DNA from 4 places in the Metabacillus flavus genome. Region 1 is predicted to be linked to each of the others. Evidence: riboswitches for the same ligand, from Rfam matches in the RefSeq annotation. Region 1 holds a riboswitch; each other region holds the start of a gene.
The links. Region 1 has a riboswitch for S-adenosylmethionine ahead of J9317_RS06180 (bifunctional homocysteine S-methyltransferase/methylenetetrahydrofolate reductase). Riboswitches for the same ligand answer to the same signal wherever they lie in the genome.
Positions count from the first base shown of each region.

Region 1 (7,485 bases):
TTGCATAATTTTTGGAGGATCTTCTTCTTTATAAGTGAAATCAGACAAACTCTCTTTCATTTGGTCATACACGTGATCGAATTGGCCCTTTTTAATCATGATTTTAATGGTGTCCAGATAATACATGTTGATAAAATAAGGTGCTTTTATAATGGGAATCGTTATGACAAGCGAAACCACCAAAAAACTCATAATTATGGTAACAGGGAATCCCATTAGCAATTGCATGAAGAAGGAACGCTGATTACTCGAATAATTTTCAACCCTAGTAGTCAGCCAGCCATTGAAAAACGGGATGCCAATCAGCAGAACGGCGGCCATAAGCCGTACTAGGTTGGGATCATCGGGTGCAAGCGGAATAAGGCTTCGGGATGCTTTCGGAAAAATAAATGTGATAGCGACCAGCAGCCAATAAAAAGAGAGCACTCCAATTAGGCTCACTTTGGAATCGTCTTTTGAAGGTACCCTGCCAAGAAAAGAGGCAGTCGCAAAGCTGAACAGTTTGCTTAGAGCTTTTGATGCGATGCCAAGAATAAAGTTGATCAACACAGTTGGACATCTCCTTAAGATGCAGATATCGATACTTTTTCCCTGAATTCAACCTTGTTAATCTGGGAATTAGAGGGTTTCCGACAAAAAAAGCCCCCCCAAAAAGGAGAGCTCTCATACTTATTTAATCGTAAATTGAGCAAGTGTAACATTCAGATCATCTGTCAGCACTCTAAGCTCAGTTACTTTTGCCGTCAGTTTTTCAAAAGCCGCAAGCTGTTCTGTAGTGGAAGCGGAAATTTCCTCGCTGCCCGCTGCTGTCTCCTCTACAACCGCACTGATGCTTTCAACATTGTACAGCACTTTTCCGCCCAAATCCTTTGAATTCACCAGACCTGTGCTTAGAACATTCAGCTCTTCGGATATATCATTCATAGCCTTTTCGATATCCATAAAGGTCTGGGTTGTCTCCATCATGGAATCCTCCTGCTTGTGTGCAAGATTCATGCCTCTGTCTACAGCTGCTGAAACTTCAGTGATTCCTCTTTTAATCATCGCTGCCATATCAAAAATATGATGAGTCGAGTTGGCAGATTGTTCAGCGAGCTTCCTCACCTCTTCTGCCACGACAGCAAAGCCTTTTCCAGCTTCACCCGCTCTTGCTGCTTCGATGGCTGCATTCAGGGCAAGCAGATTGGTCTGATCGGCAATGCCTGATACAATTTTCGCCATGTCTTCAATTTTTGCTGTGTAGCCTGCAAAGTCCATTGTGGTTTTCTGGATGTATTCACTTGCTTCCAAATTGCTCTTAATAAGGGATTTCTGATTTTCAAGGGCTGCCTTTCCTCCGTGTACGGCTGCCTGTGCAAGCTTTCCATGATTAAGCACTTGACCGCTTGTCTCTACGTTCTTTTGGAAACTGCGGTCCATTTCATCAATCAGATTTACAGCATCCTGCAGATCCTCAGAAATGGATTGCGAGCCTGCAGACAGTTCATCCGTAGACACCGCCACCTGGTTGCTGATTTCGGTGAGGGAACGGTTATCTGTCTCAAGCTGCTTCGCAAACCCCTCGACATCCTTGCTGACACTGTCGATTGAAAAAAGGAGTGCTTTTAGCTGATTGGTCATTTGGCCAAACGCCTCGTTTAAAACGCCAATTTCATCCTTCCCTTTGTATGAAACCTCTTCCACTAAAAGATTTCCTTCTGTAATCTGCTTCGCATTTTCTGAAAGCTTTTTAAGCGGCTTCGTAATCCGGGAAGTAATCCGGATGGCAATTACCACCGAAACAATTAAAAGAAGAAGACTCCCGGCAATGCCTGAAAAAATAACGAACGTAATTTGGTTCTTCAATTCTGTTTGAAGAGTATCATAATAAGCTTTGGATTGATCATTCAGCATATAGACGTCATTTTGAATTCCTTCAATCCGGATGGATTGGCGCTTGGCCTCAGCTGAATTCCTGGATTCAAGCGCCGCCATTGCTTCCGGCTTCCATGCTTCATATTTTTGCTTGGCACGGGCGAAAAATACTGCGTCTGCATTCTTCCCCAGTCTTTTGTCCAAGCTTGAAATTCGATTTTCTACATTTTTCATTCCCAATATTGATTCATCCTTTTGCGCATCTGTTAAAGAAAACGAAAAGTTGCTGATGCTTTGCTTTAGACCGTTCATATCGGCATCGAGCTGCTGAACATCCATCATAATCGGAACATAATCCTGGTTGGAGGATTGAATGGAAAGCATACTAATGATAATGAACATGATCAGGCCGGCAGCAAGACCCATCATGCCCAAAATATTGATAAGCAAACGTTTGCGTATGGTCATTTCGCTGTCCCTCCGAATTCTTTAATCATGCTGTCAAGCTTGCTTTGTTCATCCGGAGAGAGTTCCAAAATACGAACTGGAGCAAGTGCGACACCATTTTCCGCTATGCCGAATTCTACATGTCCCTCAGGCAGTTTCCCGCTTTTTTTGTAATCCTTTACGATTTCATAAAGGGCAACATCCACGTTTTTCAGCATCGAGGTAATGACTGCTTTTTCTGCATAGAAATATTGATCACTGTCCACTCCGATTCCATAAACGCCTTGCTTTTGTGCCTCTTTCAGCACCCCTACCCCTGTAAATCCAGCGGCAGCATACAATAGATCTGCATCCTCTTTAATCAGATTTGAAGCAAGCTCTGCTCCTAGTTTATCGTCCCCGAAATTTTCAGCAAAAACGGATTTCACTTGAACTTCCGGATTAATCGCCAGGGCTCCTTTTTGAAAACCATCCAAAAACTTTCGGATCAGCGGCACATCCGCTCCTCCAACGAAGCCAATTACAGCAGACTTAGATTTCATGGCTGCAAGCGCTCCGGCTAAATAGCTTCCCTCATCTTCCTTAAATGTAAGGGAAGTAATATTTTTCAGCTCCGATACCGCATCAATCAGAATAAAGCGCTGTTTCGGATACTTCTTAGCCACTTTTTCCAGATCCTCCTGGACCATAAACCCTAGACCGACCACCACATCATTTCCTGCTTTAACTAAGTCCTCGATACCTTTTTCATAGGTTTTCGAATCTTTTAATTCCTTATAATCAAACTGAATGCCGAGCTCATCTCTTGATTTCTGCAGCCCTCTGAACGCAGAGTCACTGAAAGATTGATCTCCAAGCCCCACATCTGATAGCATGATTCCCACTTTCGTTTTCTTTTCCTGAGTACTTTGAACAGGCTGCTGCATGCATCCCGCCAGAAGGATCAGGCTAAAGAGGATGGATATATATTTTCTCAAAATGGTACTCCCCTTTTATCTATTTATGACTACACCTTCTTTATCGGCGATTTTAAACAGGAATTAATATGTACAATAAAAAGAGCAAAAGCCGGGTCGGCTTATTGCTCTTTCGTGAAATACGTCCATCCATTCTCCTGATAGGCTCTTCTTTCCTTCATAAGATGTCCAAGTGCCCGTTTAAATGCAGCCTTGCTCATTCCAAACCGTTCTTTAATATCCTCTGGATCTGATTTATCCCAATAAGGCATAGCACCGTTTCGAAGACCCATATAATCCAGAATTTTTTCTGCATCCGCACTCATCGCATCCTGCTTCCTCGGAAGAAGAGAAACGTTAATGGACCCATCTTCTTTTACATCAATTACTCTGCCTTCGACGAGTTCTCCAAGACGGGGTTCCCTTGTCATCTGGCTGGAGTGAATAAACCCTTTATAGCCTTCTACCGAAATAAAGAAACACCCCGCTTCGATATGGCGGTATACATGCCCAGAAACACTTTTATTAAACACCTCGCGTGTCGCCGGCACAAATTTTTCGCTAATGATATCCTCTGATGCCAGTCTAGCAAAAAAGCGGCCATTTTCAGTAATTCTCATCGTACAGTAGAGCTGATCTCCCTTTTCAGGCCAAATCAGCCGATCTTCAGGCAGAATATCATTTGCGATAAGGGCATCCTTGGAAAGACCAATATTCACAAATACACCCATGTGATCAACCGCATCCATCGCTTCCACCCAGCCGTATTCTCCTTCCCGTAGAGTCGGCATTTTCATTGTTGCAGCCAATCTGCTCTCATAATCCAGGTAAAGGAAAACATCTACAAACTCTTTATCTTCAATTGGCTCCGTTATTTCACTGTCATGAAGAAGAACTCTCGTCTCCCCATCCGTCAGGAAATAGCCAAATTCCAAACGCTCATCAATTTCCAGTCGTTCATACGTGCCTGCTCTCACAAGTCACCTAACCTTTCTGTACCGCGTACATGTTGTATGGCATGTTTAATTCTACTATAATCAAAGGATAAAGTGAAACTTCCTTCAGCGGGGGGGTTCGCTGAAGGTTAGTGGAACAGAATCGGGCACTTACGGGCAGTTATGAGATTGAACGCTCCATATTTGGCAGGTGAACCAGTCCAAGGCTCGGTCCCCTACTGCCCGTTAGTGCGGGATAAAGTGAAACTTCCTTCAGTGGGGGGTTCGCTGAAGGTTAGTGGAACAGAATCGGGCACTTACGGGCAGTTATGAGATTGAACGCTCCATATTTGGTAGGTGAACCAGTCCAAGGCTCGGTCCCCTACTGCCCGTTAGTGCGGGATAAAGTGAAACTTCCTTCAGCGGGGGGGTTCGCTGAAGGTTAGTGGAACAGAATCGGGCACTTACGGGCAGTTATGAGATTGAACGCTCCATATTTGGCAGGTGAACCAGTCCAAGGCTCGGTCCCCTACTGCCCGTTAGTGCGGGATAAAGTGAAACTTCCTTCAGCAGGGGAATCTCGCTTAAGGTTAGTGGAGTAAAGTGCAAGTATGAAAACGCGGGAGGAATGACATGTCTAAGGAGAACTCATTTGACATCGTTTCAAAGGTCGAATTGCCGGAAGTGCAGAATGCAATCGTGGTGGCGTTAAAGGAAGTTCAGAACCGCTATGACTTCAAAGGAAGCAAAAGCGACATTAAACTTGAAAAAGAAGAGCTTGTTCTTGTATCTGACGATGATTATAAACTTGAACAGCTGAAAGATGTGCTAATCAGCAAACTGATTCGCCGTGAAGTACCGGTAAAGAACATTCAGTATGGAAAAGTAGAAGGTGCATCAGGCGGCACAGTACGCCAGCGCGGCAAGCTCGTTCAAGGGATCGATAAGGACAATGCAAAGCGTATTAACACGATAATTAAAAACTCCGGCTTGAAAGTGAAATCCCAGGTTCAGGATGACCAGGTGCGCGTCACCGGAAAAAACCGTGATGATTTGCAGCAGGTGATCGCGGCGATCAGACAGGCTGAACTTCCAATCGATGTGCAATTTATTAATTACCGATAATTTTTGTCGTGGACCGCTTTGGGTGAGCGGTCTTTTTTCGGAACTGTCCTCCAATTCAGCATAAATTCTAAATTTTCATCATATATCTCTAAAATTCATCATATATCTCTAAAATTCATCATAAGTTGGAAAAATTCATCATAAACGTCAAAAATTCATCATAAAACTGGAAAGTGTACGCATAAATTGATAAACAGCCATTCACGAAGGCTCTCAGCCTAGAAAATGAGTGTACCATTGTAAAAAACCTCCCCTTCCCCCTTGAATGTTTTCGAAAAATTAGGTAAATTGGGAGTAATCTATTTTTAAACAACTCCATATCGTTCTTATCAAGAGAAGCTGAGGGACTGGCCCGATGACGCTTCAGCAACCGGTCATGCAAGTGCGCGTGCCAAGGTGCTAAATCCAGCTAAGCATTGTGCTTGGAAGATAAGAAGAAGTCCGAATGTTAAAGCCTTCTTCTACAAGAAGGCTTTTTATTTTTTAGAGGGGGGATCAGCAGGTGGGCTTTCTAGAAGATTTACAAAATGAAATTTTAATAGCAGACGGGGCAATGGGGACACTTTTATACTCCCATGGCATTGACCGATGTTTTGAAGAGTTGAATCTGTCAAACCCTGATCAGGTCCAGAGCATTCATGAGGCATACATTAACGCTGGTGCACGGGTTATTCAAACGAACACATATGGCGGAAATCATATTAAACTGTCCCGCTATGGACTGGAAGATGATATCCGGGCTATCAATTCGAAAGCGGCACGGCTTGCGAGAAAAGCTGCAGGCAGCCAGGCTTATGTTCTTGCCACAATGGGCGGAGTCCGTGCTTTCAAAAAAAGCTCTCACACGCTGGATGAGCTGAAACGCAGCTTCCGCGAGCAGCTTTATGTACTCCTTAATGAAGACATCGATGGACTTCTGCTCGAAACATTTTACGATTTGGAAGAGCTGAAAACAATTCTTGAGATAGCGAGAAAAGAAACCAATAAGCCGATTGTCGCCAATGTGTCGCTGCATGAAACCGGTGTGCTGCAGGATGGGACACCTCTTGAAAAAGGCTTAAAGGACTTAGAAGCACTCGGCGCAGATGTTGTCGGCCTGAACTGCCGGCTTGGCCCGTATCACATGCTCGAATCGCTTGAAGAGGTTCCGCTGCTTGAAAAAGCATTTCTCTCTGTCTATCCAAATGGCAGTCTTCCATCTGTTGAAGAAGGAAGACTTGTGTATGAATCGGATGAAGGGTACTTTGCAGAGAGCGCCCTAGCCTTCCGCAATCAAGGTGCCAGGCTGATCGGCGGCTGCTGCGGGACGACGCCTAAACACATAAAGGCAATGGCTGATGCATTAAGAGGACTTGCACCAATCAAGGAAAAATCCGTAAAGCAGCGAAAGCCCGTCACCGTTCATGAACGGCTCGAGCCTGCCTATCCCCCGCTCCACCAAATTGTTAAGGAGCGCAGGTCCGTTATTGTCGAACTGGATCCCCCAAAAACGCTCGGTTTGGAAAAGTTTTTTAAAGGGGCCGAAGAACTGAAAAAGACCGGTATTGACAGCATCACGCTTGCTGACAACTCTCTCGCTTCACCGAGAGTAAGCAATGCAGCTGTCGGAACCCAGCTGAAGGAAAAACATGATATGAGGCCGCTTATTCACCTCACCTGCCGCGACCGGAATTTGATTGGCCTTCAATCTCATCTAATGGGACTTCATTCCCTTGGATTGACGGACGTGCTGGCGATTACAGGTGATCCCTCTAAAATTGGCGATTTCCCAGGTGCTACCTCCGTGTATGACCTGTCCTCCTTCGACTTGATTTCACTGATCAAGCAGTTCAATGAAGGGTTATCCTACTCAGGAAAAGCACTTGGCGGCAAAACGAATTTCACTGTGGCAGGAGCATTCAATCCAAATGTCCGGCATTTAAATAAAGCGGCCGAACGCCTGGAGAAAAAAATTGCCTGCGGAGCGGATTATTTTATCTCTCAGCCGATTTATTCCATCCAGCAGATGGAAGAGGTGCATGAAGCGGTCAAGCATCTGACTGCACCGCTGTATATCGGCATCATGCCGCTGACAAGCAGCCGGAACGCAGAATTTATTCATCATGAAATCCCAGGCATCAAGCTTTCTGACAGCATTCGTGAAACGATGGCAAAAGCGGGCGGGGATC
Region 1 is NZ_JAGVRK010000001.1:1,194,496-1,201,980, reverse strand. It holds gene J9317_RS06205 (hypothetical protein) at 1-549, opposite strand, end outside; gene J9317_RS06200 (methyl-accepting chemotaxis protein) at 670-2,322, opposite strand; gene J9317_RS06195 (BMP family lipoprotein) at 2,319-3,278, opposite strand; gene J9317_RS06190 (CvfB family protein) at 3,380-4,234, opposite strand; gene J9317_RS06185 (YajQ family cyclic di-GMP-binding protein) at 4,826-5,317, shown strand; SAM riboswitch class I at 5,641-5,753, shown strand; gene J9317_RS06180 (bifunctional homocysteine S-methyltransferase/methylenetetrahydrofolate reductase) at 5,820-7,485, shown strand, end outside.

Region 2 (7,485 bases), 950 kb from region 1:
CCTTTTCCGCAAAGCGGTGTCCATTAAAGTTCTCTCCCGTTATCGGGATAAATAAAGAGCCTGGCAAAACGCTGCGCGAATCGGTTGAAACACCGGCAGCTGACCGGTCCTCATATTGTGCGGCAAGCCCTTCGCCTCCAGCCATTTTCTGTATATCTTTAAGCGTTCTCTGAATCATGCAGGTATTCTCCCTTCTAAATCGAGATAGGCCGGCTCCTCGTTGCCTGCCTGTTATGGCAAACGCGGATAAGCCAGCCCTCCTTTATTAAAACGTGTGTCTGATCTGCTGTTTTTCTTCGTGGCGTTCAATGGCAAGTGAAACGAGCTTTTCAATGAGCTGAGGATACTCCAGACCCGTATGCTTCCAAAGAAGCGGGAACATGCTGTATGGGGTAAAGCCCGGCATCGTGTTCACTTCATTAATTAAAGCTCTTCCGTCTTCAGTAAGGAAAAAGTCGGCGCGCACAAGTCCGGCACCGTCGATGGCTTTAAAAGCAGCAATAGCCATTTTTTCAATCATTGCATATTCTTCTTCCGTTACTTTAGCCGGAATCATCATGTCTGTATCGCCGTCCACATACTTCGCTTTATAATCATAGAATTCTTTTTTCGGAGCGATTTCTCCTGTAACGGAGCATGCAGGCTCATCGTTTCCGACTACGCCAATTTCAATTTCACGTCCAATGATTCCTTCTTCGATAATGATTTTGCGGTCATAGGAGAATGCTTCCTCAAATGCAGCTTCCAGTTCTTCGCGGTTTTTGCATTTGCTGATGCCGACACTGGAGCCAAGGTTGGCAGGTTTGACAAAGCAAGGATAGCCCAGTTTGGTTTCTACGTTAGTATATGCCGTTTCCGGATCTTTTTTCCACTCACTGCGAATCAGCCAAACGTATTCAGCCTGCTCAAGTCCGGCTTGCGCAAACAGATTTTTCATTGCTACTTTATCCATTCCTGCTGCAGAAGCAAGAACCCCGTTTCCTACGTACGGAATATTCATTAGTTCAAGCATTCCCTGAATGGTGCCGTCTTCCCCATTAGGTCCATGAAGAAGCGGGAAAATTACATCAAAAGGCTTCTCTGAATTATCGCCGTTAGTGGACGGGAATAAATCTGTGTTCAGTGCAACAGGCAAAATCGCTTCACTAACTTCATGTCCAAGCTTTAGAGCGGCTGCATTTGAAGCAGGTTCGTTCAGCTGTTCCCCGCGAATCCATTCGCCTTTTTCCGTAATATAAATAGGATGTATATCAAATTTGCTGAGATCAAGAGCCTTGATTACAGCAAGGGCTGTTTGCAGAGAAACTTGATGTTCTGCGGATTTCCCTCCGTATACGAGGCCAAGTTTAATTTTCATTATTTATTTCCCCCTCAATCTTTCAGGTGCAGTCATTTTTTAATCACTCTCACCATTTTATCACCTTCCGGCATTTTTGTTATAGATGACCCTGTTTTTATCTCAAAAGATTCGTATCGCATTATTTTTTTATGCATAGCGAATTAGTCGTTAAATGACGCAGTTTGTATTAAAATAAGGGCAGGAGGGATTTTCACATGGAAAAAATTACATCATCCGAGCAGTTTCAGCAGCTTATTTCAACAGATAAGGAAGTTTTAATTAAATTCTTCGCAGATTGGTGTCCTGATTGCACCCGAATGAATTTCTTCATCGATGAAATCATCGAAGAATACAAAGAATACCAATGGTTTGAGATCAATAAAGACGAATTTCCTGAGATTGCCGAGCAGTATCAGGTAATGGGGATTCCAAGCATCCTGATTTTTAAAAACGGTGAAAAGCTTGGCCATCTTCACAGTGCGAATGCCAAGACACCTGAACAGGTACAGGAATTTCTCGCGGAAAAACTTTAAGCACAAGCTCTTGCTTGTGCTTTTTTGATGTGCATCTTCGGAATAAATAACCACCGCAGATTATTCACCCAAATCTCAAACAGATAAACCCACTCTGCGGTTATGAACCTCATAGACACAGCTTTATACACATTTTCTCAAAGCGGTCCTTTCAATCGTCATTCCTCGTTAAAATCAGTGGAAAAGAACGTTTATTTTCCAGGAAATAATCTATCTCTCCCCTGCTCGACATCTTTATTCCCTAAAATCCGGAGTGTCCAGTTCTTGACAAACTGGTCCTTCGGTCATATGATGTATTTTAATTAAATAGTACTCTTATCCAGAGAGGCGGAGGGACATGGCCCTGCGAAGCCTCGGCAACGGATCACGATTTTTGTGAAACCGTGCTAATTCCTGCAGACACATTCATGTGTTTGAAAGATGAGAGAAGAGCCGGTCTGCTTTTCAGATTGTTCCACCCCTCTTCTGCTCATGAAGAGGGGTTTTTTGCGGTTTTTATGAGATAAGGAGATGGGTAGATTGACAGATTTTCTTATAAGAGGAACACAATTATGGAACCAGTTAAAGACACTTCCGCAAGATAAGCATCCTGCTGTTATTTTCAACTCCCATATCACAGGGTTGGCTATTTCCCGGGCCCTGGGAAAGAAAGGCATCCCCATTATCGCCCTGGACAGGGATGGACGGGCGGTTGGGCTTCAATCTAAATATGTTCATACTGCCGCTTTATGTCCCAATCCATTTACTGAAGAGGCGGAATTCATCAGTCTGCTGTTGGAAATCGGACGGAATCTCCCTCAAAAGGGTGTATTGTTTCCGTGCAATGATGAATGGGTGCTGCTCGTCAGTAAACACCGGACCGAGCTTGAAAAGTATTTCTTATTCCCGTTTGCTGAGTGGGACAACGTTGAATCTCTGTTAAATAAACGGAAGCTTTATAAAAAAGCTGCTTCCTTAGACATTCCGATCCCTGCAACGTGGTATCCGGAAGAGTTTTCAGGAGAATATCCTGACGATCTTCCTTTTCCATGCATCGTAAAACCTGTGGAACAGCGCAGTTTTTATGAAGCTTTTCAGACGAAGGCTTTTACTGCAAACAGTACGGAGGAGCTCACCGGCATACTGGCCAAAACAGCCAGCCATGAGGTTGTGATCCAGGATATCATCAGTAGCTCTCTTTCAGACTTTTATTCTCTTTGCACCTATACCAGTATGGACGGGGAAATAAAAGGCCAGTTTACCGGCAGAAAGCTTGAGCAATATCCTTTGAACTTCGGAACGGGCTGTCTTGTAGAGTCTGCTGAAGGCGGCCGGTTTGTCTCTTACGGAGCTGAAATATTAAAAGCGCAAGGGTATTACGGAATTGCGGAGACAGAATTCGTATATGACAAACGGGATGACACATATAAATTACTGGATGTGAATACACGAGTTTGGAAATGGATCGGACTTCCGATTTTCTCCGGAGTTAACCTGCCTCTTCTCGCTTATAACGAAGTGACCGGGTTGAAAGGAGAATCCCAATATCCAGTATTGGACTATTCAAAATGGGTATATTTCGATGACTATTTAAAGGTTAAGCAGGAACGTCCCGGTACTTTCCATGGGCACCTGTCCGATTCCGAAATGGCTTCGGTGCTCTTCGGGGAAACCTCCACACATATAACAGAAGCTGTATTTTCAGCTGAAGACCGCGCACCTTCTGTACAGCAAGTGAAAAATAAATTCAATCAGGGGTATATATGCCCGTGCTAGGAAAGGTGTGAGTGGGATGAAATACGGATTTTGGCTTCCCCTTTTCGGGGGCTGGCTTAGAAATGTTCAGGATGAAAAGATGCCTCCTACATTCGACTATGCAAAAAAGGTCATTCAGTCAGGAGAGAAATGGGGCTATAGCACAACTTTGATTGCAGAGCTTTATTTAAACGATATTAAAGGCCCGGAATACGATTCGCTTGAAGCGTGGACAACGGCAGCGGGACTTGCCGCAGTCACTGAAAAAATTGAAATTATGACGGCCATCAGACCGGGCTTTCATAACCCCGCAGTGGCGGCCAAGATGGCGGCCAATCTTGATCAGATGAGCAATGGCCGATTTACGTTAAATGTCGTCTCCGCCTGGTGGGAAGAAGAAGCGAGACAGTACGGAGGCATTTTTACCGAGCATGATGAGCGCTACAGCCGGACAGAGGAGTTTGTTGAGGTCTTGAAAGGTCTTTGGACGGAAGATTCATTCTCCCATAAAGGAAGGCATTATGAATGCAAAGAAGCAAAGCTTTTCCCGAAACCAGTTCAAAAACCGAATCCGATCCTGTATGCAGGAGGGGAAAGTCCGCGCGGAAAAGAGACGATTGCCCGCTATTGCGACGCTTATGTGATGCACGGGGGAACGGTGGATGAAATCCGTTCAAAAATCGGAGAAATGGTTCGTTTAAGAGAAACCGTGAATGAAAATCCATTCGCCTCCTTTGGAATGGCCGCATACGTGATATGCAGGGACTCTGAGGAAGAGGCGGCAGAAGAGCTCGCTCGCATAACCGATGTAAAAGAGTCCTCCGCTTACGCAGGCTTCAAAGATTTCACAAGCAAATCCCAGCTTGAACAGCAAATCCAGCTTCAGGATTATTCGGTTTCAAACCGGGGACTGCGCCCGAATCTAGTCGGAACCCCTGAACAGATTGCAGAGCGGATCATCCAGTTTGAAGAGGCAGGTCTTGATCTGCTGCTGCTCCAATTTTCACCGCAGCTTGAAGAAATGGAGCGTTTTTCTAAAACAGTCATGCCGATTGTGGAGAGAAAGAGGACCGCAGTTCAATAAACTATACACCAGTGTCTAATCAGATTTATACTGTGGGAAAGATTTTTAAGGAGGAATAAAACATGACAGCAACTCAACTAGAAACGGCTACATTCGCAGGAGGCTGCTTTTGGTGCATGGTGAAACCATTCGACGAGCTTCCCGGCATTCACGGCATTGTATCCGGCTATACAGGCGGACATAAAGAAAACCCGACCTATGAAGAAGTAAAAGCTCAAACAACCGGCCATGCGGAAGCGGTGCAGATTCAATATGATCCCAGTCTTTTTCCTTATGAAAAATTGCTGGAGCTTTATTGGCAGCAAATTGACCCGACGGATGATGAGGGCCAGTTTATTGACCGGGGCGAGTCATACCGGGCGATTATTTTCTATCATACGGAAGAGCAGCGGCAGGCAGCCGAAGCCACTAAAAAGGAACTGGCGGAAAGCGGTAAGTTTAAGAAACCGATTGTTACGCCAATCAGAGAAGCAAGTACATTCTACCCCGCTGAAGAATATCATCAGGATTTCTATAAAAAGAATCCTGAAAAATACAAGCAGGAACGAGTGGAATCCGGCAGGGATGTTTTTGCAAAAGAGAATTGGAAATAAGGTGCGGGAAACCGCACTCTTTTTTATTTTCTCTACATGATTCCTTCGTTTTTGGAAAAATTAGGTGGTAGTACATAAACAAAGGAGGCATCCCTTTGCCAAATCAACCGATTCCCTCAACTCCAGAACCATATTGGAGAGAATCTGCCGAGCTCCCATCCTTCCCCAAGCTCCAGCAAAGTCTGGAAACAGAAGCTGTTATTGTCGGCGGCGGCATTACCGGAATTACTGCTGCCTACTTGCTGGCCAAAGAAGGAGTCAAAGTCGTTCTTCTTGAAGCGGATGTGTTATTAAACGGCACAACCGGGCATACAACTGCGAAAATCACGACCCAGCATGACCTGATCTACGATGAGCTGATGCACCACATCGGCGAAGAAAAGACGAAAAAATATTTCCGTGCGAATGATGAAGCTCTTGCCTTTATGCGAGATTATGCCGCCAATGTTTCCTGTGATTTTTCGGACCAGGATGCTTATATTTACACGACGGAAAACAAAAACATTACAAAGCTTGAGAAGGAATATAAAGCCTATGTAAAGCTCGATGCGGATTGTGCAATGGCGGACTCCCTCCCTTTTGATTTATCCATAAAAAGCGCAATCATGATCCGGAATCAGGCTCAATTTCATCCTCTCTCCTATTTAAACCAAATGGTTCAGGAGCTTCAGGAAATGGGTGCTGAAATCTATGAGCATACTGTTGCTGTAGATGCAGAAGCATTTGAAGGCGGAGCAAAAGTCATCACAAGGGATGGCGTCCATATTAAGGCAAAGCATGCCATTTCCTGCTCACACTTCCCCTTCTATGACGGGAACGGCTTTTACTTTACAAGAATGTACGCCGAGCGGTCCTATGTCCTCGGTGTTAAAACCAGGCAGCCGTATCCCGGCGGAATGTATTTAAGCGCGGACACTCCGACCCGGTCGATCCGCTCTACCCCTATGAATGGCGAAGACCTGATTTTAATTGGCGGGGACAGTCATAAAACCGGACAAGGATTTGATACAGAAAAGCATTACGAGAGCCTTGAATTGTTTGGAAAGGTTCATCTTGGGCTAAAGGAAACGGTGTACAAGTGGTCGGCACAGGATTTAATCACGCTCGATAAAATCCCCTATGTGGGACCTGTCACGAAGGGCAAACCATCGATTTTGGCAGCTACCGGTTACCGAAAATGGGGCATGACGAACGGAACGGCGGCTGCGATGATGATCCGCGACCTCGTGCTGGAAAAAGAAAACCCTTATCAGGATGTGTTCTGCCCATCCCGCTTTATTGCTGATCCAAGCATCAAAACATTCCTATCGCAAAACCTGAATGTGGCCGGCCATTTAATTGGAGGCAAGCTGGATTTCGGCTCTAGGAAAAAAATAGAAGAGCTTCGGGTTGATGAAGGGGCTCTCGTCACTCATAAAGGCCAGAAAGCGGCTGCTTATAAAGATCAGCAAGGCTGCCTCCATTTAGTTGACTCCACCTGCACCCATTTAGGCTGTGAAGTGGAATGGAACCATGGGGACCGTTCGTGGGACTGCCCTTGCCACGGTTCGCGATTCTCCATTGACGGAGATGTGATGGAAGGGCCTGCAGACAAGCCACTGAAAAAGCTGAATACAGATGAAGCATAAAAGTTGTGCTTTGAATTAACATCGTATACAATTTAATTGTGCACAACTTAATTAGCAAAGGAAGACCATGATCATGGATAACGAATCAAAACTGAAGCTTGAGAATCAGCTTTGCTTTGCACTCTATGCAAGCTCAAAAGAAATCTCAAGCATGTACAGACCGATGCTTGAACCTTTAAAGCTTACATTCCCGCAGTACCTTGTCATGCTCGTTCTTTGGGAAAGCAATCATCTGACCGTTAAGGAAATCGGCGAAAAGCTCATGCTTGATTCCGGAACTCTCACCCCGATGCTGAAGCGACTGGAAGCAGCGGGATTCATAGAGAGAACGCGTTCGGCAGAAGACGAGCGCAAAATGACGATTAGCCTCACCCGCAGCGGGGAAAAGCTTAGAATAGAGGCATCTTGCATTCCCGATCAGGTTGCCCCCAAATTGGGGTTATCCATAGAAGAGTACAAACTGCTTCTTAAAACCTTAAGAAATCTGACATTTCATCTAAAACAAGGAGGAAACAAATCATGAATGCACTTTATACAGCAACTGCAACGGCAACTGGCGGACGCGAAGGACGTA
Region 2 is NZ_JAGVRK010000001.1:245,338-252,822, reverse strand. It holds gene J9317_RS01425 (UDP-N-acetylmuramoyl-tripeptide--D-alanyl-D-alanine ligase) at 1-178, opposite strand, end outside; gene J9317_RS01420 (D-alanine--D-alanine ligase) at 266-1,357, opposite strand; gene J9317_RS01415 (thioredoxin family protein) at 1,555-1,872, shown strand; SAM riboswitch class I at 2,185-2,299, shown strand; gene J9317_RS01410 (carboxylate--amine ligase) at 2,392-3,627, shown strand; gene J9317_RS01405 (LLM class flavin-dependent oxidoreductase) at 3,644-4,690, shown strand; gene msrA (peptide-methionine (S)-S-oxide reductase MsrA) at 4,753-5,283, shown strand; gene J9317_RS01395 (FAD-dependent oxidoreductase) at 5,379-6,911, shown strand; gene J9317_RS01390 (MarR family winged helix-turn-helix transcriptional regulator) at 6,985-7,434, shown strand; gene J9317_RS01385 (organic hydroperoxide resistance protein) at 7,431-7,485, shown strand, end outside.
Region 2: it holds a riboswitch for S-adenosylmethionine, as region 1 does, so the genes downstream of both, J9317_RS01410 (carboxylate--amine ligase) here and J9317_RS06180 (bifunctional homocysteine S-methyltransferase/methylenetetrahydrofolate reductase) in region 1, are expected to answer to the same signal.

Region 3 (7,485 bases), 2.7 Mb from region 1:
AAAAAAGGCGAGTCCGGCCATGAAGCTGCCACTGCTCATGTCGATTCGTGCCTGCTTGTCCTTTCCATCCTCAACGGCTTTACGAATGGACCGTCCGATTAATGTTATGGCGTGGAGGGCCAATGCATCAGTAGCAGGTGATGCATTGACGGAAACATAAGCCTCGACAGCGTGCGTGAGTGCATCGATGCCGGTTGCTGCGGTTACTTTTGAGGGAACAGATACAGTCAGCTCCGGATCAACGATGGCAGCATCCGCTAAAAGGAAATCATGGGTCACTACATCCTTTGTTGTTTCTAAGGACAGAACAGAGATATTGGTAACCTCTGAACCGGTTCCGGATGTGGTTGGGATAAGGATTTTAGGCAACCCCTTCTTTTCGATGGTTTTCGTTCCGGTTAAATTTAAGTAATCCGCTGCAGAACCATCGTGCACCGCCAGAACCGCTGCAAGTTTTGCTAAATCAAGGGCACTTCCTCCTCCAAGACCAATAATCAGTTCAAACCGGCCTTCACGTGCAAAGGCAACAAGCCTTTCTCCCGTTTCAAGCGGAGGCTCAGGAACAACGTCTGTGTAAGTAGTGACAGAGTAGCCCTGTTTCTCAAGGGGAGCGGTTATGCGTTCAGTTAAACCGATTTTTTCAAGCATAGGATCTGTTACAACAAGGATTTTTTCCGGTGAATGCTTTTCCACTTCCGGCAGCAGGTGTTCCAGTGATCCCCATCCTGTATAGCTCAGCGGGGCGAAAACTAACTTGGCGATGCTCATTAATCTGCCTCCTTATTCATAATAGCCTTCTGTTGATTTACGGAAGGATTTGAACTGATCGGCATCGTGGCCGAACCACACTTGAGAGTTTGTGAGATTGGCGATCCGGCGTATTTTTTCAACGGCATTTGCATAGCCGAGAGAATCATAGATGATGCCGGGAGGCTTGATGGGAGGGCCATAGCTTTCAGCTGTATAAATAGCGTCGGAGGCAAGAATGATTCCGCCGGTTTCCGGCATATTAATTTGCAGGCCGAGCATTCCCCAAGCATGTCCGCTCCCGAAATTGAGGATATTAATCCCCTCAGCGAGCTGCAAATTGTCCTCACTGCGCTTAATGGTTTTCCATTGAAGATTATTTTTGATCCAAGCATCAATATCTCCCCAGATGTAGGCGCCTTCCTTTTGATTGCGGGCATAGGTCTGAAGAGCGCCGTTCAGCTCATCCTCATGCACAATGATTGTGGCATTCGTGAAAAGCTCGAGGCATCCGGCATGATCAAGATGCAGGTGGGAGGCCACGACAAATTTGATATCTTCTGCTCTAACCTTCAGTTCTTCCAGCCGGTTATGAAGATAGCATTCTTCCGCCATATCAATCGGGAACATTTGCTGGGTGGCCTTGCCCCAACGGCCCTCTGCACCCATAGAATTGGGGTTGCAGGCGGTATCGAAAAGGATTTTGCCTTCTGGGTGGTCAATCAGAACGGTATATACGGGGAATTCAACAAATTCAGCAGGGGCATTGGGGTTTTCCATGGTCGCTGGATTGTGCATGGCAATCATCCAGTTTTTGTCCATCTTCATACGTCCGTTGTCCATTACATAAAGCTTCGGGTTAGCGTTCAGCTTGTTTGCCATTGATTCATCCTCCTTGTTTTCATGTAACCGTTTTCTATTTCCCGGTTTCATTTAAATGATAAACTTATCTATTGAAGAAATGTTGACAATCTTCTGATAGATTGATAATGTTAGAAAAAAATAATTTCTTATCCAGAGAGGTGGAGGGACTGGCCCTTTGAAGCCTCAGCAGCAGGTCTGTACAGACACTGTGCTAATTCCAGCGGGTGAATAGCCTGATAGATAAGCTTGTCCTTTTATTTGTCAGTCACGCACTCTTTGCGAAAAGGGTGCGTTTTTCATTTTTCTGGGTGTGAAACAAAGGAGAGTCAAGATGGGGAGAGAGACTGGATTTCAGCGGAAAATGCAATCAAGACATTTAATTATGATTTCGCTCGGAGGTGTGATTGGGACCGGATTATTTCTAAGTACAGGCTATACGATTCAGCAGGCAGGTCCATTAGGAACGCTTCTTTCCTACCTTGTTGGTGCGGTGGCTGTTTACCTTGTCATGCTTTGCCTGGGAGAGCTATCGGTACATATGCCTGAAACAGGGGCTTTTCACAGCTATGCTGCTAAATACATTGGGCCTGGAACGGGGTACACGGTGGCCTGGCTGTACTGGCTGACATGGACGGTCGCGCTCGGATCGGAGTTTACGGCGGCCGGATTGCTGATGCAGAGGTGGTTTCCTTCCGTTAATGTTTGGATCTGGAGTGCACTGTTTGCCGTTTTGATATTTGTATTAAATGCTGTGACCGTTAAATTTTTTGCAGAATCAGAGTTCTGGTTCTCTTCTGTGAAGGTGGCAGCCATCGTGATCTTCATCATCTTGGGCGGAGCTTCCATTATCGGGATTCTTCCTCTGGCTGATTCTGAACCTGCGCCTTTCCTGTCAAACTTCACAAATGAAGGCTTGTTCCCAAATGGAGCGTTTGCCGTTCTGATGACGATGCTGGCTGTGAATTTTGCCTATTCGGGGACAGAATTGATCGGAATCGCTGCCGGAGAAGCGGCGGACCCGGAAAAAACAATACCAAAGGCTATTCGGACAACGGTGTGGCGATTGATTATCTTTTTCGTTGGAACGATTGTCGTCCTGTCTGCCCTGCTGCCTTCCTCGGATGCCGGTGTGCTGAAAAGCCCGTTTGTGGCGGTTTTCGAGAGAATCGGGCTTACCTTTGCAGCGGATTTGATGAATTTTGTTATCCTGACCGCCATTTTATCTGCCGCCAGCTCTGGTTTGTATGCGGCGTCCAGAATGCTTTGGTCCCTCGCGGATAAGAAAACGATCTCTCCTGTTTTTGCAAAAGTAACGAAGCGCGGCGTGCCGTTAAATGCGCTTCTTCTCAGCATGGCGGGAGGCGGCTTGGCCCTGCTGTCGAGTGTCATTGCACCGGACACGATTTATATCGTCCTTGTTTCTATTTCAGGTCTAGCTGTAGTCGCGGTTTGGATGAGCATCAGCGCGTCTCAGTTTTTCTTTAGAAGGCAATATATCAGGCAGGGGAACTCGGTAAAGGACCTAGGATACCGGACACCGCTTTATCCATTCGTGCCGATAGCATCTTTCATCCTTTGTCTCGCGTCACTGATTGGAATCGCCTTTGATCCGACTCAGAGGATTGCCCTCTATTGCGGCATTCCCTTTATCCTGTTTTGCTACGGAAGCTATTATGTAACCCAGATTATGAAGAAGAGGGGCGAAGTTTATGCCGAAAAAACTGAATCCAATTGAAGAGATTTTAGCTGCCTATCCAATTATGATTCTCGATGGCGCTCTTGCTACAGAGCTCGAGCGGCATGGCTGTCATTTAGATGACCCCTTGTGGTCGGCAAGAGTGCTGCTCGAAAATCCTGAATTGATTTATCAGGTTCATACAGATTATTTCCGTGCCGGAGCTGACTGCGCAATTACGGCAAGCTACCAGGCATCGGTCGATGGATTTTTAAAGCGGGGAATGGAAGAAGCGGAGGCACTGAATCTTATCAAAAAAACGGTGCAGCTCGCTAAGAAGGCAAGAGATGATTTTTGGGAGGGAAATGAGCAGGCGAACCGTCCTAAACCGCTTGTTGCAGCTTCGATTGGCCCTTATGGAGCCTATCTTGCTGATGGATCAGAGTATAGAGGAAACTATGGTGTGACAGATGAAGTGCTGGCTGCTTTTCACCGCCCTAGAATTGCTGCCTTAATAGAAGCGGGTGCGGGTGTGCTTGCCATTGAAACCATTCCCTCCCTTCAGGAAGCAAGAGTTTTAGCCTTGCTCGTAAAAGAATTCCCGGAAGCTTATGCCTGGCTGTCTTTTTCTCTGAAAAATGATGCGCAAATCAGTGACGGGACACCGCTTGAGAAATGTGCAGAGCTATTGGAAGGAAACAGCCAGATTGCCGCAATCGGAATCAATTGTGCCCCGGCTTCTCTTGTCACGGAATCCGTTAAAAGACTAAGCGCTCGTACCGAAAAACCGGTAATTGTCTATCCGAACTCAGGAGAAGCATACGATGCCGCTACAAAAACGTGGCATGGCCACGAATCCGATCATGAACTGGATCATGAATCCGAAGACTGGTACCGCGCCGGGGCTCGGCTAATAGGCGGATGCTGCCGAACGGGTCCGCAGCATATTAAAAGACTTTCGGAAAAGTGGCGGGCAGCTGAAAAAGGATTGGAACGGGCATGATATACTTGGAGGATCCAATTCTCGAAGGAGCTATGTCCAGTGAAATACTTCAAAGGCCAAATGAAACAGCTGGTTAAAGACAACAAAGAACTGCAGCACCGCTTAAAAGAAATGATGGAAGAACATGACCTGGAGAAAAATTTCGCCCTCAAAGCACTTTATCATTCAGAAGTGGCTGAAGGCGGAAAGTATCAGTTAGCATACCAAGCACTTGATCTGCCTAAAGGGTAGGTCATTTTTTTTGTGATTTTTTACTTATCAACTGTTTTCTACAGAGAGAACTGCCGTTTTTGATTCAGTCTCGTTGCTGGTTCATTGATTTATTATCGCAAATCTCCATATATGATTGAAAACGCTGATATATTATCGATATTTCCAATATATGATCGAAAACCACTATTTTATTAGCGATTCCCCAAATTTCGACACTGATTTACTCGCCGATCGCCTATTTGCCCCACCGCTGCCTCAACGCCTCCGTAAAGGCCTCCACGTTCATCTTGCTTTCCATTGCAGGCGAGTACACCATTGAAAGCTTCCGTTTGAAGGTGTGATCCTTTAACGGAATAATGGAGAGCACCTTGTTCCGGATATCTCTCTCAATCACATAATAGGAGAGCAGAGACAATGCCTCCATTCCGCTTATGATCGTCTCTTTTATTCCCTGATTGCTGCTGATTGTCAGGAGCGATTGAACCTTTAATCCGTTGGACCGGATAACGTGCTCCAAGTATTCCCGAGTCCCTGAGCCAATTTCTCTTGTCACCCACGATTGGCTGTGAAGGTCTGCAATGACGGCTTCTCTTTTTTGAGCCAGCGTATGCTTGTTGGACGCTACAATAAACAGTTCATCCTCGAGGAAGGGCTCGACGGTCAGTTCTTTTTCATTGGTCTGCCCTTCGATGAGTCCGATGTCCACCTTGAAAAGGCGGACGGATTGAACAATCTCCTCCGTATTGCCGATGATGATCTCAAGATCCAGGTTCGGATATTTCGCTTGAAAATCAACAAGAAAGGCAGGAAGAATGTATTCTCCAATCGTGAAGCTCGCTCCGATTGTCAGCTTGCCTTTTATATCATGGTGATGCTCGAGAATATCCTGTTTCGTTTGGTCATACATGTTGATCATTTGTTTGGCACGGCTGTAAAGGATTTCGCCGGTTGGAGTGATTTTTAACGATTTTGGCGACCGGACAAAGAGTTTCGTTTGAAGCTCCTTTTCCAGATTTTTTATATGAAGGCTTACACTTGGCTGAGAAATGTGAAGCAGCTCGGCTGTTTTCGTGAAATTCTTTACTTCTGCAAGTGTGATGAAAGTTTTCAGTGCGTCATAGTACATCGTATCCCGCCCTATCTATTATAAAAACTAATAAATGTAATTATTTATATGTATTTTACTAATAATTAGGATTCCAGTAAAGTGGAAGTAACAACATAAGGAAGTGGCAATCATGGAAGAAGCAATCGAAAGACCAATAAAACAAAACATAAATTTGGGGTGGATAAAGGGAATCGGAGTGACGCTTCTTTTGGCAGCCGCAGCCAAGTATCTATCCGGCTTTCCACTGCTCTCGATTTTAGGACAGCTGGTAATTGCCTTAGTGCTTGGCATGGCTTGGAGAGCGGTGTTCGGTGTGAAGGAAGCCTTAATCCCGGGTGTATCTTTTTCAAGCAAAAAGCTGTTAAGGGCCGGCATTATTCTGCTTGGCATGAGGCTGAATATAGCCGATATTTACAGCGCCGGATGGAGTGTGCTTGCCATCTCCATCATTCATGTCGTCTTCGCTCTCTTTGTTGTCTACTGGCTGGCACGATGGCTCGGAGCAGAGAAAAAGCTGAGCCTGCTTACTGCTTGCGGAACAGGGATTTGCGGTGCTGCAGCAATAGCGGCCATTTCCCCGCAGCTGAAAGCAAGCGATGATGAGACCGCTATCAGTGCGGCCGTGATAGCGGTGCTCGGGACCCTTTTCACGTTAACTTACACCCTTATATACTCCCTATTAAATCTCAGCCCGGCTGAATATGGGATTTTTAGCGGTTCTACGCTTCATGAGGTTGCGCATGCAGTCGCGGCTGCCGCTGCTGGCGGCGGCCAGGCTGTCGACAATGCGGTTCTTGCTAAACTCACAAGAGTCGCGCTATTGGTGCCGGCCGCTATTGTGATTGGCTTGATTATGCAAAAAGGCGAGCCGGGTACAGGTCGTCAAAAGGTATCCTTGTCCATCGTTCCCTGGTTCATTTTCGGATTTCTTGCGATGAGCGGGCTCAATACGCTTGGTGTGGTACCTGAAGCAGCAGCCAAAACCATGGTGGAGATTTCTTATCTTCTTATCGCGATGGCGATGGCGGGCCTTGGCCTGAATGTGAATGTGAAGACATTCCGCACCCTGGGATTGAAGCCTTTTATAGCAGGTCTGATTGGGTCCATCCTTTTATCAGTACTGGGCTATATGCTGGTAAAACTTTTAATCGGATGAGTGGTTCCAGTTTTAAGGAAGGTTTTTAGGGGAAATGAAAAAATATTGATTAGCACTCTTGATGATAGAGTGCTAATTTAATAAACTGATAGAGCAGGTGTTTACAATATTAGGTGAAGGAAGGGAGATTTTTTTATGGAAAAAAAGCAATTCCAGGCAGAGTCCAAAAGACTGTTAGAAATGATGATCAACTCCATCTATTCTCAAAAAGAGATTTTCCTGCGCGAACTGATTTCCAATTCCAGTGATGCAATTGACAAAATCTATTACAGAGCCCTTACAGATGATACGTTAACGTTTAATAAAGAGGGCTACTACATAAAAGTAGCGGCAGATAAGGCCAGCCGCACGCTGACTATTACAGATACAGGAATCGGAATGACGAAGGAAGAGCTTGAGAACAACCTTGGGATTATCGCAAAAAGCGGTTCTCTCGCATTCAAGACAGAGAATGAATCAAAAGACGGACACGATATCATCGGACAGTTCGGTGTCGGCTTCTACTCAGCCTTCATGGTAGCAGACACGGTAACCGTTCTTACAAAACCAATCGGCAGCGAAGAAGCCTATCTATGGAAGTCTGGTGGTGCCGACGGGTATACAATTGAAACCGCGGAAAAGGATTCCGTAGGTACAGAAATTGTTCTGACCATCAAAGAAAACACAGAAGACGATAGCTACGACGAATATTTGGACGAGTTCCGCCTGAAGTCCATTAT
Region 3 is NZ_JAGVRK010000001.1:3,917,474-3,924,958, reverse strand. It holds gene J9317_RS19940 (iron-containing alcohol dehydrogenase) at 1-768, opposite strand, end outside; gene ahlS (AhlS family quorum-quenching N-acyl homoserine lactonase) at 781-1,629, opposite strand; SAM riboswitch class I at 1,755-1,858, shown strand; gene mmuP (S-methylmethionine permease) at 1,943-3,346, shown strand; gene mmuM (homocysteine S-methyltransferase) at 3,321-4,289, shown strand; gene J9317_RS19920 (hypothetical protein) at 4,329-4,520, shown strand; gene J9317_RS19915 (LysR family transcriptional regulator) at 4,738-5,628, opposite strand; gene J9317_RS19910 (YeiH family protein) at 5,741-6,766, shown strand; gene htpG (molecular chaperone HtpG) at 6,902-7,485, shown strand, end outside.
Region 3: it holds a riboswitch for S-adenosylmethionine, as region 1 does, so the genes downstream of both, mmuP (S-methylmethionine permease) here and J9317_RS06180 (bifunctional homocysteine S-methyltransferase/methylenetetrahydrofolate reductase) in region 1, are expected to answer to the same signal.

Region 4 (7,485 bases), 710 kb from region 1:
TAATCGGCGGATGAGCTGGAATAGATCTTTTTTCGCTCCGATGTCGACCCCCTTGGTCGGTTCATCAAACAAATAAACCCTTGCGTCTCCATACATCCATTTGCCGATTGCAACCTTTTGCTGATTTCCTCCGCTTAAGTTTTCAGCAGGCGTCAAAGGAGAGTCCGCTTTGATTCCAAGCTCCGTGATGACCTGTTCAGCATGCTGTTTCTCTTTTTTCCGGTTCATTTTTAAAAACGAAGAGAAGGATTTCAAATGAGGAAACGACATGTTTTCCTGGATGGACTCATGAATGAAGAGCCCCTCCTTTCTCCGCTCCTCCGGGATTAGCGCGAATCCTGCTTTAATGGCTTCAGAAGGCTCCTTAATCCGATAAGGCTTCCCGTCTAAGAGAACCTTGCCTTTCTTCCAGTTGTTCAGCCCGAAAAGCGTTTTGGCAAGCTCTGTTTTTCCCGCTCCGACTAATCCGGCAACTGCGACGACTTCCCCCGCTGAAACAGAGAACGAAATGCCCTTCAGGCGCTCTTCATCCTCCAGCCCATCTACTTGGAGAAGGGTTCGGCCGATCTCCGTTCCCTCCTCCTGCATTTCCTGGGTGAGGGCACGGCCCAGCATGGTCTCGATAATCTGCTCCTGCGTGACCTCTGCTGTTTCAAATGTTTGAATAGTGCTTCCGTCTCTCATTACCGTAATCCGATTGCAAAGCTCGAATACTTCCGGAAGACGGTGGGAGATAAAGATACAGCCGACTCCCTGCTTCACAAGCCTCTGGATAATCGAGAAAAAATGCTTCGTTTCTTCAATTGACAGCGGTGCCGTCGGTTCATCAAAAATAATGATTTTCGCCTTGCGGACAAGGGCCCGCGCGATGAGAACCATTTGCTTCTGGGCAAGCGTTAATTCAGAAGCCATTTTCATAACCGAAATGCGGTCCTCCTGCAGCAGCTTCAGAGCCTCCTTCGCCTCTCGATTCAGCTTCTTTCGGGAAACCGTCCATTTTTTGGAGGAGGAGAAGGAGTCGAGCATGATGTTGTCAGCGACCGACAGCTGAGGAACGAGCGCTGTATCCACTTCCTGGTACACACAGTCGATTCCGAGTTCCTTCGCTTCTTTTGGCGAGCGGATCTGAACGGGCTGCCCGTTTACAAAAATTTCGCCGCCATCCTGCGTATAGGCACCTGACAGGATTTTCATCAGCGTGCTTTTCCCCGCTCCATTCGCTCCAAGCAGCGCACGAACTTCCCCGCTTTTCAGTTCAAAATGCGCATCCTTCAGCGCCTTAACACGGCCGAATGATTTGGAGATGTTTTTCATTTGCAGAAGGCTCATCCTTCTCCCTCCTTCTCTGTTATTTTCCTTCTTCCAGCTTTTTCAGCTTATCCGTATACCCCTGCTCGCTTTTTCCCCAGCCTTCCACGTGCTGATCCAGGTCATTCGTTGTCACCTGCTCCTTCGGAAGGGCTTCCTTCGTCACAAATACCGGCTTCAATTTCACTTTTTCCTCCACGCTGTCCCCATTGATTTTCTGATAAGCGTAACGGACCTGAATGCGTCCGATGTCTTTCGGATCGACAGCGGCAGAAGCGACCCATGGGCTGTTTTCCTTTTGGATCATCTGAAGATCCTCATCACTCATGTCAATTCCATACACTTTAATATCCGTTCTTCCCGCCTGCTCAAGAGCACGAACCGCCCCTTTTGCAAATTCATCCCAGGCTGCCCAAACAGCTGTAATCTCGCCTTTATTCGGATACTGCTTCAGGATCGCTTCCATCTGGGCCTGTGTATCGAGAGCCGTGTTTTGGGTTGCGGCACCAAATGCGGCCACTTCCTTAATGCCTGTGTTTTCTTTCAAAAATTGCTGATACGCGATCTGGCGGCGTTCCATCGGAGCAAATCCGGCCACCCAGATTTTCACGATGTTCGCTTTTCCGCCTGAATCTTTAGCCAGCTGATCAAGCGTCATCTGTGCCATTTGCTGGTCACCCTGTTCAATCGACGTTACACCCTTTGATTCCACCCCTGCATCAAACGCAACAACCGGAATGTTTTTGCTGATCGCTTTTTCGACACCGGCAGTCAGCGCTTCCTTCGTTCCGTGATCAATCAGAATCGCGTCAAACCCTTGATTAACCGCGGCATCCACATTGGACGCCATTTTTGCCAGATCGCCGTCAGATGTGAACACAACGGTTTGGCCGCCAAACTTTTCGGTCTGCTCTTTAACGCCTTCTATGTATTGAGCTGAGAACGTTCCAAGGTTCTGCTGCATAATAAGGGCGATTTTCTTTCCTGCAAGCGGATTGTCTTTGCTTGCCTTTGCTTTTGTTCCTGCCTGCTCGCCCACTTTCGGCTGGCATCCTGCAAGCATGGCGAGAATGAGAAGCGCTGCCAGAAGGATCTTTGCATATTTTTTTGTCATGATCTTACTCCCCCTAATAGAAATATTCCGGACGTTCTTTCGAGGGCTTTTCTTACCGGAAAAATAGGAAAAGCCCCTTTCTCATAAAGAAAGAGGCTTGAAGAATTAAAGTCGTCTTCTAAAGCCTCTTATCTCTCAGAAAGTAAAAACCTTTCTGTTGGAATTAGCACCGTGCCTTCAGGGTCAAAACCCTGGCGCGTCTTGCTTTCGCGCCCCGTCTCGCGACGGAATTACGGTCGGTTGCTGGGCATCATAGGGCCAAATCCCTCCGCCTGCTCTGGATAAGAGTGCAATCTGAATAGTATGAAATTTTATTTCCTGAGCTGAATGTTATCACCATTTTTTACAGCCTGCAACATTTTTTTGAAAAAACTTTCAATTCACTCGGGAGTAAATGGGTTTTGCCACAGGATTGCTGGAAATGCCTGCTTTATGCTGAAAGTGAATTTTGAAGGTCTTCAAAAAACTGAGGAGTTTATCAACGGCATTTCCAGCCTGGCTCAAACCGTCACACACAAGTGGAGACGGCATTCCGGTTTAAAGAATAGGCTATGTTAAAGCATTATGTTGATGAGACGCAAGCGGGAGCAGCCGGACAGGTGAGACCCCGCAGGCTCACCGCCAGTCCAAGGATAAGCGAACGCCTGCTAGCTGCAATCAACAGCCAAGTTTAACAGAGCTAAAGAATAAGAGAACCAGTCCGAAAACTGGTTCTCTCTCTTTCTCTTATGCCTTGAGCTCCGAATTTTCATCCGCTGCACGACCAGGAAGAAAGATCGTTACAGCAGATAAAATTCCAAATACAAGGGCAAAACCAATCAATACCCATACACTTCCCCAAAGCAAATTTGAATCCCCCAGTGAGATGACCGCTTTAAACCCGGCAATCGTATAGGTAAACGGAAGCCAGCCGCTGATTGCTTGAACTCCCTCAGGCAGCAGGATGACCGGCAGGCTTGCTCCGGTTGTGGTTATCTGTGCAACAGCCAGAATAAAGGCGAGGAATCGGCCAATGGTTCCTGCAACAGCGGTCAGGGCAAAGATGATAATCATGAAGACGAGACTGACGAAAACAGCGAATAGGATAAAATAGAAAGCGTTTTCAACTTGAAGCTGCAGAATAACTAGAGTAAAGATCGAAAGGACAAGTGCCTGAATGACGGCAAAAATCGCCATTTGGCCAAGCTTGCCCGCATACCAGCCAATGCCGGAGGCTTCTGCAGGCTTTTTGAAATCAGTTACAAAAGTAAGAAGCAAAATGCCAGCGAATAATGCTAATGACAAAATATAAGGTGCGGTTGAGTCACGATAAAATTCATATTCATTTACTGTTTCTGATGCGAGTTTTACAGGTGAGGAGAACATAGAAATGTTGTCGTCCCCCGCTTTAATGCTTCCGGTTTTCTCGGCTCCGCTAGCAAGACCGTCTGCAAGCTGGCCGCTTCCTTCCTTCAGCTTCAGAACGCCGGCGTCAACTTTTGTGACTCCGTCTGTCAGCTGGCTCCAGCCATTCTTGACAGTTTCATTTCCGCCGCTGACTTTAACCAGTCCCGTATGAAGATCTCCCGCTCCTGCGGTAAGGGTCCTCCACCCGGCATCTACTTCCGTGTTTCCGCTGTAGATTTTTTGTGTACCGCCATACAGCTCTGAGACTCCAGACTTCATCTCTTTCCATCCGGAATTCACTGATTGATTTCCGTTGCTTACTTGCGCAGCTCCGGCATTCAATTTTGCAACTGATGAGGTAAGCTCCTTCCAGGAAGAAGAAAGGGCCTGGTTTCCATTTGCAATCGCTTTTGATCCGGCCGCAAGCTTTGCTGCCCCTCCGCTCACCCGGGCTTGTCCTTCTTTTAGCTTTGTCATGCCGGCGGCCAGGGCATTCGCACCGTCTGACGCTTGTTTGACGCCGCCTGCTACTTGTGCGGTTCCTTCTTTCAAGAGTTTCGTATTTTTCGTAATGCTTTCTGTACCGCCTGCTACAATTTTGCTTGTTTCAAGCAGTGTGAGAAATTCACGGTCCGTTTTCAGCTGAGGATTTTTAGCAAGGTACGCTTCCAAACCTTGTGCAAGACCCTTTGCACCGGCAGATACCTGAGCTGCCCCAGCATCCAAATCACTCATGCCTTTTGCCGCCGCGCTGCTCCCAGGCGCAAGGACCGCAAGTCCATCCTTCAGCTGACCGCTTCCCGCTTCCGATTGCTTCAGTCCTTCAAGCACTTGGGCTGCGCCGACATTCAAGTCTCCGGCGCCCTTAGCCGCATCACCTGATCCGGCTGCAAGCTGATCGATTTTCCCTGAGCCCTGCTTTAACGATTGATAGAGCAGCCCTGTTCCATCCTTCACCTGCTTGGAGCCGTCTGCAAGCTTTTCAATGTCTCCGGACTTCCCTGTTAAGGATTCGAGCAGCGTTCCTGTCCCGTCGTTTACCTGTTTCGTACCCGCTGCAAGCTCAGATATACTTCCCTGTTTTGCACTGAGGGAGTCGAGCATCTCCTTTGATCCTGCTTCAAGCTTTTTGGATCCATCCGCCAATGCCGCAATATCCGCAGACTTGCCTGTCAGAGAATCCAGGATCTGGCCTGTCCCTTTTTGAAGCTCTTCGGATCCTGTATAAATTTGATTGGACCCATCTGAACCGGCTGTAAAACCTTCTGAAACCTCTCCAAGCTGTGCGAAAAGTTTTGACGTATAGTTTTCCGTAATTTTATCGCCCAGCTGTTCTCTGATTTTTTCCGCAGCGCCCTTTGTAATTTGAGCGGCAGTAAAGCTTAGCCCCTCATTTTGAATGTAGCGCAGCTCAGGCACCTCCGGATTTTCTCCCAATACGGTTGTCACTTTTTCCGAAAAATTTTCTGGTATTTCAATGACCATGTAGTAGGACTGATCTTTTAGTCCTGCAGCTGCTTCTTCAGAGCTGACAAAATCCCAGCCAAGGCTGCTGCTTTTCTTTAAATCGGCCACTAAGTCATTCCCTGCATTAATCTGCTCATCTCCGGAAGCCGCCCCTTTATCCTTGTTCACGACAGCTACTGGCAGGTTATCCAAGTGATCATATGGACCCGACCTTGAAGAAAGCAGGACCGCTGCATACACAAGCGGTACGAGAAGAACAGCAATCAGGGCCACCAGCATCCCTTTCCTGTTCCCGTTTTGAAGCCTTTCTTTCATCCCCTCAAATCTTCCCATGCACATCCCCCGTTATCCATCTAAATATCTATATACAAAAGTGAATAAGGACTCATTCACTGATATTCTTTATATATACTGAATATTTAGTCAATATTCCTGCCTGTTTTATTATAGATGCAAAAATATTTTTCTGTTATGTAATAGTTTTGCAGGACTTCATCGAAAGTGGTCGTTTAGACGCTGAAGCATGCGGGTAAATAAAATCAGTAATTTGAAATAATTACCTAAAAAGGAAGGAATGAGTGTATTTGGACATGAATCACACAGTAAAGTACGGAGGATTTTGGATTAGAACCGCGGCATTATTGATTGACACTGCAATTTTGTTTACCGTTTTCTTCATTCCATTTTTACCGATGATATTTGGAGAACCGCCGCAGAGTATAACTCCTGTCATCTTGATTTACGCAGCAGAATACATTGTTGCTCTCGCCTACTTTATCATCTTGCCGGTAACTTCCTGGCAGGGCACTATAGGAAAAAAATTGCTTGGATTGAAAATTGTTAATGAACATGGTGAAAAATTAACGATTGGAAAGTCAATCCTCAGGTATTTATCCTTTTCGGTTAGCGGGTTCGTTCTGTATATAGGCTTCATTATGGCCGGATTCACCAGCCGGAAACAAGCACTGCACGACATGATGGTAAAAACGTATGTGGTGAAAAGCCGTACTTCCTCTGTTGCGGAGCCGATTTCTGGACAAGCGGCATTTAAATAAGCACATGCTTTAGCATTTAATTAGCAAAAAGGATGGAACTCAAAACAGCTTGAACTGTTTGAATTCCATCCATCAATTTTTAAATTAACCCATCCTCATCCATTTGCTCTTTTTGATCAACGAGCGTGGTTTCAAGGCTTCTATAAGTCAATCCTAGCTCACGTACGCTCTTACTGTGATCAAATTTCGCCGGAATCCCAACGTTTTTGGAGACATAGGGGCGAGTCAGTCCGATTTTTGGTGCCAGCAGCCATATGAGCGGCTTCGGGACTTCCCATTTTGGAAGGGGATATTGCTTAGGAAAGTTCTTTTCCAGCACCTTTGCCATGTCAAGCAGGGTCGCTTCTTCATTGGAAAGGAGAAAACGTCCGGAAGCCGTGTTCATAAACGCGGCAAGCTTATGTGCTTTGGCGACATCCCTGACATCCACAACCCCATTTACAAGGCGCGGCACACCGGTCTTGTATTTTCCTTTCAGCAAATCAAGAATGGTCGCAATGCTTGTGGAATCGGTTCGTTTTGCGAGTGATGGCCCAAGAACGAAGGTAGGATTAATCGTAATCAAGTCCCATCTGTCTTGTTTTTCTGCCAGCTCCCAAGCCTCTTTTTCCGCAATCGTCTTTGAATAGCTGTATGGCTGGTGGGTGACAGAGCTCGTTGTGTTCCAGTCTCTTTCCGTAAAGGCCGGCTTTCCGTCCATATCGGCGTTATCGCCGAAAATGGCTACGGCACTGCTTGTAAGGATCACTCTTCTAACTGAATCAAACTTATTTACAGAACCCAGAACGTTGCGAGTACCTTCTTGAGCAGGCTTAATCAAGTCTACTCTGGCATCACGGAACCCGCTGATGAAAAAGGGAGAGGCTGTGTGGAAGACATATTCGCAGCCGTCAACGGCTTCATCAAAGCTTCCTTCTCTGAGCAGATTTGCTTGATAAACCTCAAGACTCCCCGTCGAATTCTTCTCCACTTCAAGCAGATGTCTGTAATTCACCGTTTTTGATTGATCGCGGACCGTAATTCTAACGTTATGTCCGTCTTCCAGCAGTTCTTTTACAAGCCATGAGGCAACATAGCCTGTTCCTCCTGTAACCAGTACTGTTTTTTTCATAATTTACTTCCTCATTTCATTTACACATTGAACGTTCATTCAAC
Region 4 is NZ_JAGVRK010000001.1:485,473-492,957, reverse strand. It holds gene J9317_RS02610 (sugar ABC transporter ATP-binding protein) at 1-1,329, opposite strand, end outside; gene J9317_RS02605 (sugar ABC transporter substrate-binding protein) at 1,349-2,422, opposite strand; SAM riboswitch class I at 2,548-2,710, opposite strand; partial or broken gene J9317_RS20480 (hypothetical protein) at 2,822-2,980, shown strand; gene J9317_RS02600 (YhgE/Pip family protein) at 3,149-5,608, opposite strand; gene J9317_RS02595 (RDD family protein) at 5,866-6,330, shown strand; gene J9317_RS02590 (SDR family oxidoreductase) at 6,410-7,441, opposite strand.
Region 4: it holds a riboswitch for S-adenosylmethionine, as region 1 does, so the genes downstream of both, J9317_RS02605 (sugar ABC transporter substrate-binding protein) here and J9317_RS06180 (bifunctional homocysteine S-methyltransferase/methylenetetrahydrofolate reductase) in region 1, are expected to answer to the same signal.